2 regions of the Alistipes finegoldii DSM 17242 genome follow, and region 2 is predicted to be linked to the other one. Evidence: riboswitches for the same ligand, from Rfam matches in the RefSeq annotation. Region 2 holds a riboswitch; the other holds the start of a gene.
What was found. A riboswitch is a leader RNA that binds a small molecule or an ion and turns the genes downstream of it on or off. The one in region 2 is predicted to bind cobalamin.

Region 1 (5,161 bases), 1.5 Mb from region 2:
AAGATACCGTTGAAAAAGAACTTTTGAGAATTTATCGGGTTTATGCCACATGGGGCGGCAGTTCCGTATTTTGGTCAAAATATAGTCCTCTCTTTTATTATCCTAATAATGCCGAAACAACAGACTGATTCCAAGTCTCGTGAAAAGACCGGCAAACGATGATTGTCGGTCTTTTCACGTTCGAACGCCGTCCTATTAAGCGGCAGCCTTTCACAGGCGACCGGGCATTATATTACTATCGGCGTCTCGAATAATCAACGGTCGATTCCATCACACGATAGGATACCTTGCGTGTAATACCACTGCTTTCCACAGCTAAAAATTGATACGGTTGCCTTCGGCGAAAAGCGAATCGAGAAGCCCACAGAGTTCCGACTCCAGCTCCTCTCCGTCGAGATCGCCGCATATGGTAAAGAATTTCCCCTGCGGGGTGCAATACTGCACCGTACTGACGACGGCACAGGATTCCGCACCGCAGATAATGACCGCATCGACATCCTCTTCGTGGCGCAGCATGGCGTTGTAGAAAGCCAGAAGGTAGCGCGGAGCATCGATCGGCGGAACCAGCATCATCGTGCCCGACACGTCGAACTTGTCGGGTGAATTCACCACTTTCAGGCCGTATCGTCCGGCGATTTCTTCGGCCGTCGCGGCCGGAACTCCATACAGTAAGATATTCATAACTGTTATTTTAGAAAAAGGCGCGGCCGACTACTAATCTCTATGCAATGACTTGTTATGGCAGTAACGGGTCTTTGTTCGCCGCGCCTTTTTGGGGTTATCTGAAAATCAAAATTAAAAGCTGAGCCGCCAACACCCGCAGGAACATCGACAACGGGTAGACCGTGGCATATCCCACCGAAGGGGCGTCGGAGGTGGTCTGTTCGGTCGAATAGGCCAGCGCCGACGGATTGGTCGAGGCGCCCGAAAGCACGCCGATCAGCGTATAGTAGTTGAGTTTGTAGCGATAGCGTCCGAAAATGCCCGCCAGCAGCAGCGGCACGACCGTGATCACGGCGCCGTAGGCGATCCAGACATATCCGCCCGCGACGAGCGTCGGCACGAAATCCTCGCCCGCACCCAGCCCCACGCCCGCGAGGAAGAGCGAAATGCCCACTTCGCGCAGCATCAGATTGGCCGACATCGTCGTGTAGGTGATGAGCCGGTAATGCGGCCCGTAGCGGCCGATCAGGATGGCGACGATCAGCGGACCGCCGGCCAGCCCCAGTTTCACGGGCTGGGGCACCCCCGGAATCCAGAACGAAATGCTGCCCAGGACGACACCCAACGCAATGCCGATGAAAATGGGGATCAGATTGGGATGGTTGAGCCGTTTGAGCGAGTTGCCGAAAAGCCGTTCGGCATGGGCCACCGACAGTTCGGAGCCCACGACCGTCACCCGGTCGCCCAGCTGCAACTGCAAGTTCCCCGCCGCCACCAGGTCGATGCCCGAACGGTTGATGCGCGTGATGGTGACGCCGCTCGACGAGCGGACGCGCAGTTCGGCGAGCGTCTTGCCGTTCAGCTCGGGTTTGGTGATCAGGATGCGCCGCGAGATCATCTTCGGGTCCTGTATCATCTGCTCGGCGTCCACTTCGCGGCCGAGCAGAGCGACCAGCGCCTCGACATCCTTGGGCGCCGCCACGAGCAAAATCCGGTCGCCGCAGCGGAGCGTCGTCGCAGCGTCGGCCAGTTCGGGAGCTCCGCCCGGACGGCAGATGCGCGACACAACGAAGTCGCGCAGGGCCAGATGCCGTATTCCGGAGATGCTTTTGCCCTCGATGGCCGGATTGCAGACTTCGACGGAGATCCGCCGGGTCGTCAGGTCTTTCAGAACGTCCGTGCCCAGCCCGGCCGCCTCTTCCTCCTGCCGCACGTCGATGCGCAGCAGGCAGCGCAGTGCCAGCAGGGTCAGGATGGCTCCGACGACACCGAGCGGATAAGCCAGCGCATAACCCATTGCGATATCAGGCGCATCGGCCCCGGCATGCATGTCGCTGAAAGCCTGCTGCGCGGCGCCCAGACCGGGCGTATTCGTAACGGCGCCCGACATCACGCCGACCATCGTCGTCATGGGAAGTCCGGTGACATAATAGAGGGCAACCGTCGTAACGATGCCGAGTGCCACAACCAGCACAGCCAGTTTGTTGAGCGTGATGCCGCCCTTGCGGAAGGAGGAGAAAAATCCCGGTCCGACCTGCAAACCGATAGAATAGACGAAGAGAATCAGGCCGAACTCTTTGAGGAAGTGCATCAGATGTTGGTCGATGTTCATGCCGAAATAACTGAAGGCAATGCCGACGAACAGAATGCCCGTTACGCCCAGCGACACTCCGGCAACCTTCACCTTGCCCAGAACAATGCCGAAGGCGACGACCAACGCCAGCACCAGCACCGAATGAGCCACACCGCCTCCCCAAAGCGACTCGGAACCAAACAACAACCTTTCGAGCAATTCCATACCGAATCCCGTTTTAGGCCGAGCTGTCCCCGCAAAGCGAAACCCGTGTGCCGAAAACGGCACAGCAGCCCCAAGAACAACCTCGGAATTAAAATTATCATGCAATACACAACCGATATCGAATGCCCATTCCTCGGGGTCCTCCGACGTCGAATCGATCTGGCAGGTCTTCTGACTGACTCCTGTTCCGAAGCCTTCCCGGTCGTAAGACCAGTGGCTAAGATGTTCGGAACTTTCTGCGGAGCTTCACAGCAGCGGGACTGTCCGGGATTTACACCCGATTCCCTTTTCATTCCCTCCCCTGTACGGGGAACAGGAAACCAAATCTGAGGGCAAAGATAACGGTTTATTTTGAAATGCCATTTCGAACTCCGATTTTTTCACTGCAAAACCGATGAAGTCGGAAGAAACGTTTATTTTTTATCTTATGGAATTCCATCCCTGCTACACGGCCGAAGATTTTACTGCATCGCTGTCCGTTTCCGACTACATTGCGCGCTTCCGCGATGTCGAACGTATCGGGAATTATTGTATCGCCTGCCCCCAACTACGGCCGCAGTTGGGGGTGTCCGCCATTCCGATTCGATGTCGGGGAATACTTTGCGGAATATACTTCCGCATTGCTCGTCGCCACAAAAATCACCCCGCTCGTTCCCAATCTTCCGATCTCGGATTCAATGACGTTGATCCGCGCCGAACGTATCCGGCTCGAACAGCGGCTACTCGAAATGGAACACCAATACGACGGACGAGCGTTTACCTATGTCGGAAGCTGTCTTTACTGCCCGAAGGGAACCTGCACGCGCACTGATGGAAAGCCCTGCCGTCATCCCAACTTGGTGAGGCCGTCGCTCGAAGCGTGTGGATTCGACATCGTACGCACAACCTCCGAACTGTTCGGCATCGAACTAAAATGGGGCGAGGAGGGACGGCTGCCTGAGTATCTGACTCTTGTTTGCGGATTCTTCCACAATGCGGATAATGTAATATGGAACGGATAAAGGCCGTTTCAGTCAAGGTCAGTCAAGGAATGTCCGGGTCTTGTGTGAAAAGCATCTTACCCGGAAGCTGGTGAACGCTTTGTACTCGGCAGATAAGCTCCGGCGCCCTACCCTCTTATCGAAGGCATCAGGCGGGACGGTATATGATGCGGTGTATGTGTTGACAGTGGTTTACGGGGCAGTTTGCAGGAGCGGGCGGTATTCCGGATGGAAAGCGGCACGGGCTACGCAAAAGGCAATCGGATGTAGCGAGCATCCATGGAAGAATAGGTCAAAACCGCTGTTTCTTTCGCCGCCGTCGCTGGATTCTTTGCTGTTCTTCATAAGCCCGCGCATCGGCCAAGTCCAACAGCGTGTCGACAACTCCTGAGACAGGATTTGCCGTGCGGCTTCGTTGTTCGTATTGGCGTTCCGCGTGTTGATCTTCTTTTTGGGAGGTCGGGAACAGCTCGTTGAAAACACGGGCCGAGAATTCTTTTCCCAGCACCGAACCGTTGGCGACAATGCCATTGGTGTGGTCGATAAACGTTACGCCGTAGATTCTGCCCACGGGGTTGATACGGAATACAGTGTCGATACCGTCCACCTTCAACAGTTGCCGGAACTCGTCCCGTGTATTGTGCGAACTCATGGCATCTTTGACCGTATGGCGCAAATGGTCGAGCGCTCCCGGTGCTTTCAGTTTTTCCTTTGATTTTGCATAATACGTTTGCAGGGCATTATAACCTACGTCTTTCCCTATTTTACTCGACTTGAAGGGCGTACCCGTTCCATAGCCGTCGTCGGTCATGGCTCCGTAGACAATACCCGCATAATTTCTGCCTTCGATCGTTCCCGTACGTTCCTCGACTGAGACGTTGAACAGTTCCAGCAGCGTGCGGAACTCGCCGTAGGACGAGCATTTATAATTCCGCAGGCACAACCTGACGACGGATGAGATCTGTTGTTTGACGTTTCCCGCCTTATAATTTACTTTCCGAAGATCGGGAGTGTCCCTCTGTTCCTGACCTTTGACCGCCGGATGGAGGTTGTACTTATGTTCCAAATCGCGGGTAATTTCCGCAGAACGACGGGCTTCGAAATCGTGTGGTAGTTTACAGCCTTTCTCATCGACGCGCAACGATACGATGTGGAGGTGCTGCCGATCAATGTCCTTATGTTTGAAGACGATATAGGGCTGATCTCCGTAACCCATCTTCTGCATGTATTCATTTGCGATTTCCCGCAACTGTTCGTCTGTCAGCCTGTCTTCCGGTGAAGGGTTCAGCGAAGCATGGAAGACCGTATTGGTCGTTCTGCGGTTGGCTTCGAGGTAGGGCCAGAAACTATCCATGCAGGCATCGATATCCAGTCGTCCGTGTTTATCGAACGGTTCGAGCATCTTCTGCCAAAGCAGCACCTCGGCTTCATCCTTATCCACTTTCTCCTTGTTATAGCGCAAAGCCCCACCGGGCGAGGAGCCCGATCTTATATTCGCAACCACTCCTTAGCTTGTTTTGCGAGGTTCAGAATCTCGATACTGAGGGCTTTCAGCTCTCTCGTTCGCTGTTCCAATGCAGCGATCTGATGCGGGATCGCGACGTTGGAGAAGTGCGCATTGATGGCCTTTACAATCTGGTTGTAGTTGTTCGCAAGTTTCTGGAATTGGAAATAAAAATCATTCAGCCGGGCGACGAATTGTGTCTTCGATGGGTCGCGT
Region 2 (5,161 bases):
CGGAGGGGATTATATTTACAAGAAGAACACATCGAACCGTTCGCTCCCCATCGATCTCGAAGAGGCGTATATGCTCACGGCACAGGCCGATATGTGGCTCAATGCGGGCAGTGCCGCGTCACTCGGGGAGTTGAAATCGCAGTTCCCGAAATTCGCAAACACCCGATGCGTAAGAAACGGTGCCGTTTACAACTGCAACAAACGGCTGAACGCCGCCGGAGGCAACGATTACTGGGAATCGGGCGTCGTCCGGCCCGATGTCGTGCTACACGACCTGATCGCAATCATGCACCCGGAGGCACTGGACGAAAACGACCGGGAATTACACTACTACCAACGCCTCGAATAATCAACGGTCGATACCGTCGCGCGAAAGGACGCCCTGCGTGTAGTAGTGCTTCACATCGCACATTTCAGTAACAAGGTCGGCCGCATCGATCAGTGCCTGCGGTGCATAACGCCCCGTGATAACCACCTCGACAGCCGGATGACGGCTGCGCAGCACATCCAGCACGACAGCGGTCGAGAGCAGTCCGAAATGCAGAGCGATGGTCAGTTCGTCGAGGATCACCACATCGTATTCCCCGCTTCGGAGCAGGTCCGCACAACGGGCCCATCCTTTGCGTGCCGCTTCCGCATCGGCCGACTCGGGGTCTTTTCCGATAAAACATCCGCGCCCCAGTTGTTCGATACGGATACGGCCGAATGCCGGGTCCGAGCCGTTGAACAGCCGTTCGATCTTCGTTTCATTGTATTTCATCGATTTGACGAACTGCCCGACATAGACGCCCTTCCCGGCGCACAACGCCCGCAGGGCCAGTCCGAATGCCGCCGTGGTCTTGCCTTTGCCGTTACCGGTGTAAACGTGTACATAGCCTTTAGTCTCCATTCCTAAAAATTGATTTGATTCCCCTCGGCGAACAGCGAATCGAGAAGCAGACAAAGTTCCGATACCAGTTCCTCTCCGTCCAGATCGCCGTTCAGGGTGAAGAATTTCCCCAGCGGAGTGCAGTACTGCACCGTGCTGACGGCCTCGCAGGAATCGGCACCGCAGATAATGACCGCATCGACATCGTCCTCATGCCGCAGCATGGCGTTGTAAAATGCCAACAGGTACCGCGGGGCGTTTATCGACGGAACAAGTACCATCGTTCCCGATGCGTCGAATTTGTCGGGCGAATTTATCACTTTCAGACCGTATCGGTCTGCAATCCTTCCGGCCGTTTCCGCCGGAACTCCGTATAATACGATATTCATAACTATTCAATTAAAAAAAGGCGCGGCCGGCTACTAATCTCTATGCAATGACTTGTTATGGCAGTAACGGGTCTTTGTTTGGCCGCGCCTTTTTGAGTTATCCGAAAATCAAAATCAAAAGCTGGGCCGCCAGCACCCGCAGGAACATCGACAGCGGATAGACCGTAGCATATCCCACCGAAGGTGCGTCGGACGTGGTCTGCTCGGTCGAATAGGCCAGTGCCGGCGGATTGGTCGACGCGCCCGAAAGCACGCCGATCAGCGTATAATAGTTGAGTTTGTAGTAAAAACGTCCGAAAAGCCCCGCCAGCAGCAGCGGAACGATCGTGATTACAGCTCCGTAAGCGATCCAGACATATCCGCCCGCGACGAGCGTAGGCACGAAATCCTCGCCGGCACCCAGCCCCACGCCCGCAAGGAAAAGCGAAATGCCCACTTCGCGCAGCATCAGGTTGGCCGACATCGTCGTATAGGTGATGAGCCGGTAATGCGGACCGTAGCGGCCGATCAGGATGGCGACGATCAGCGGACCGCCGGCAAGGCCCAGTTTCACGGGCTGCGGAACGCCGGGAATCCAGAACGAAATACTGCCCAGCACGACACCCAGCGCGATGCCGATGAAAATAGGAATCAGGTTGGGATGGTTGAGACGCTTGAGCGAATTGCCGAAGAGCCGCTCGGCATGGGCTACCGAAAGTTCGGGCCCCACGACCGTCACCCGGTCGCCCAGCTGCAACTGCAGATTCCCTGCAGCCACCAGGTCGATACCCGAACGGTTGATGCGTGTAATGGTGACGCCGCTCGTGGAGCGGATGCGCAGTTCGGCGAGTGTCTTGCCGTTCAGCTCGGGTTTGGTGATAAGTATTCGGCGTGAAATCATCTTCCTATCCGGCATCATCGGACCGGCATCCACCTCCCGGCCGAGCAACGCGACCAGTGCCTCGGCATCTTTGGGCGCCGCCACGAGCAAAATCCGGTCGCCGCAGCGGAGCGTCGTCGCAGCATCGGCCAGTTCAGGAGCTTCGCCCGGACGGCAAATCCGCGACACGACGAAATCGCGCAGGGCCAAACGGCGTATTCCGGAGATGCTTTTACCCTCGACGGCAGGATTGCAGATTTCGACGGAAATCCGCCGGGTCGTCAGGTCTTTCAGCACGTCCGTACCCAAACCTGCCGCCTCTTCCTCCTGCCGCACGTCGATACGCAGCAGATAGCGCAACGCCAGCAGGGTCAGGATGGCTCCGATCACTCCGAGCGGATAGGCCAATGCATAGCCTGTCGCGATATCCGGGGCATCGGCTCCGGCGTGCAGGTCGCTGAAAGCCTGCTGCGCGGCACCCAGCCCCGGGGTATTGGTCACGGCACCCGACATCACGCCGACCATCGTCGTCATCGGAAGCCCGGTGACATAATAAAGGGCAACCGTTGTAACGACGCCGAGCGCCACGACCAGTACGGCCAGTTTGTTCAGCGTGACGCCGCCCTTGCGGAACGAGGAGAAAAATCCGGGACCGACCTGCAAACCGATCGAATAGACGAAGAGAATCAGTCCGAACTCTTTGAGGAAGTGCATCAGGTGCTCGTCGATGTTCATGCCGAAATAGCTGAACGCGATGCCGACGAACAAAATACCCGTCACACCCAGCGACACCCCGGCGATCTTCACCTTGCCCAGCATGATGCCGAGTGCGATGCCCAGCGCCAGGATCATCACCGAGTGGGCGACACCGCCGCCCCAAAGCGAATCGGAACCAAATAGCAATCGTTCGAGTAATTCCATACCGAATCCCGTTTTAGGCCGAGCCGTTCCCGCAAAGCAAAACCCGTGTGCCGAAAACGGCACAACAATCCTTGCAACAGCATCGGAATTAAAATTATCATGCAGTATACAACCGAAATCAAACGCCCATCCCTCGGGGTCCTTTGACATCGAATCGACTTGGCAGGTCTTCTGACTGACTCCTGTTCCGAAGCCTTCCCGATCCTTGCGGATCAGTGGCTGAGATGTTCGAAACCTTCACGGAGTTTCACAGCAGCGGGACTGTCCGGGATTTGCACCCGATTCCCTTTTCATTTCCTCCCCGGCACGGGGAACGGAAAACCAAATCTGGGGCAAATATAACGGTTAATCCCGAAAAACAGCGCTCGACAACAAATTATTTTCGTGAAACAGCATTACAAACGCCCGAAACGACTATTTTTGTTTCATGGATTTTTCATTTCGATATACCGCAGAAGACCATTGCGCTGCATTGCCCGTGGCTGACTATATCGCCCGATTCCGTGATGCCATGCGGTTTTTGGAGTGTTGCCGTGCCTGCCGCAATTACAACCGCAGCTGGGGATGCCCGCCGTTCGGATACGATGTCGGAGCATATCTCTCGCAATATACGTCGGCATTGATTATCGCGACGAAGATCACTCCTGCCGAACAGCACGTTCCGATATCGGAAGCCGGCCGGCTGATCCGCCCCGAACGGCAGCGGCTCGAACGGCGTCTGCTCGAAATGGAACACAGGTACGGCGGACGGTCGTTCGCCTATGTCGGCACCTGCCTCTACTGCCCCGAAGGAACCTGCACCCGCCCCGAAGCGAAACCCTGCCGCCACCCCGAACTGGTACGCCCATCGCTCGAAGCCTGCGGATTCGACATCGCACGCACGACCTCCGAACTCTTCGGCATCGAACTGAAATGGGGTACAGACGGATCATTGCCCGAGTATTTGACCCTTGTCTGCGGGTTCTTCCATAATGCAGAAAATATAATATGGAACGGATAAAAGCCGTATTCAACTGGAGCGGCGGCAAGGATTCCGCCCATGCGCTGTTGCGGGCACAGCAATCGGGCGAATACGAGATCGTCGCGCTGCTGACTACCGTAAACCGGGATACGCACCGTTCGACGATGCACGGCATCCCGACGGCATTACTGCAAATGCAGGCCGAAAGCATCGGCGTTCCTCTTTATATCGTAGACCTGACGCCCAAAGGCAATATGGAGGATTACGACGTCGCCATGTCCCGGGCCGTGGAGCATTTCAAGACGCAGGGCGTGACCCGTTTCATCTTCGGGGATATTTTCCTGCACGATGTGCGCAAATACCGGGAGCAGCAACTCTCGCCGCACGGAATCGAAATCGTGGAACCGCTTTGGGGAAAATCTTCGGAAGAGGTGATGAACGATTTCCTCGTATCGGGATTTCGGACGGTCGTCGTAACCACGATGGCCGACGGACTCGGCGCCGACGCCATAGGCCGGGAGATCGACCGCGGCTTCATAGCCTCTCTGCCTGCCGGAGTCGATCCCAATGGAGAAAACGGCGAATATCATACATTCTGTTACGACGGTCCGATCTTCCGACAGCCCGTGCCGTTCCGGCTGGGCCGATCTTTTTCACAAAGCTACGACATCCGCCTAGACGACGGAACGGTGAAAACTTATTCCTATTGGTTTGCCGACCTTCAAGCTCTAAATACAAATTCGGATGCAGGAACCGGCCCTGCATCCGAATAACACGGTACATCTTGGTCACAGCGCGAATTTTGCTCCGATAAAGTAAGTGCGCGGAACTGCCGGACCGTAGATATAAGCGGCATCTTTGTTCTGGCCGAAATCGAGGTCCTTCTGGAAGCTGTCGAAAAGGTTTTTCACCCCGGCATTCAGTTCCAGCCGCAGTTGTTTCGTGAGCCGGAAATTGTACGACAGCCGCAGGCCCATATCCCAGAAATCGGGCGTCAGACGCTCGGTATCCCTCTCGATATACCCAGCATTGTGCTGCACGAGCATCCGGCCCGTGTAGTTGCCGAACACCGACGCCGTGAAATCACGCGTGAGGTTGACGTTCGCCGTCAAGTAGCCGTAATGGTCCGGCGAACGGAACATCCGCCGCTGGGGCGTCACGTC

Region 1: it holds a riboswitch for cobalamin, as region 2 does, so the genes downstream of both, ALFI_RS04860 (putative transporter) here and ALFI_RS11005 (putative transporter) in region 2, are expected to answer to the same signal.

The regions. Positions count from the first base shown of each region.
Region 1 is NC_018011.1:1,066,630-1,071,790, forward strand. It holds gene ALFI_RS04855 (hypothetical protein) at 316-681, opposite strand; gene ALFI_RS04860 (putative transporter) at 779-2,461, opposite strand; cobalamin riboswitch at 2,606-2,801, opposite strand; partial or broken gene ALFI_RS04865 (DUF2284 domain-containing protein) at 2,889-3,462, shown strand; gene mobB (conjugal transfer protein MobB) at 3,734-4,945, opposite strand; gene ALFI_RS04875 (plasmid mobilization protein) at 4,930-5,161, opposite strand, start outside.
Region 2 is NC_018011.1:2,520,245-2,525,405, reverse strand. It holds gene ALFI_RS11020 (ABC transporter substrate-binding protein) at 1-349, shown strand, start outside; gene cobO (cob(I)yrinic acid a,c-diamide adenosyltransferase) at 350-889, opposite strand; gene ALFI_RS11010 (hypothetical protein) at 892-1,257, opposite strand; gene ALFI_RS11005 (putative transporter) at 1,355-3,037, opposite strand; cobalamin riboswitch at 3,182-3,378, opposite strand; gene ALFI_RS11000 (DUF2284 domain-containing protein) at 3,465-4,037, shown strand; gene ALFI_RS10995 (Dph6-related ATP pyrophosphatase) at 4,025-4,771, shown strand; gene ALFI_RS10990 (TonB-dependent receptor) at 4,787-5,161, opposite strand, start outside.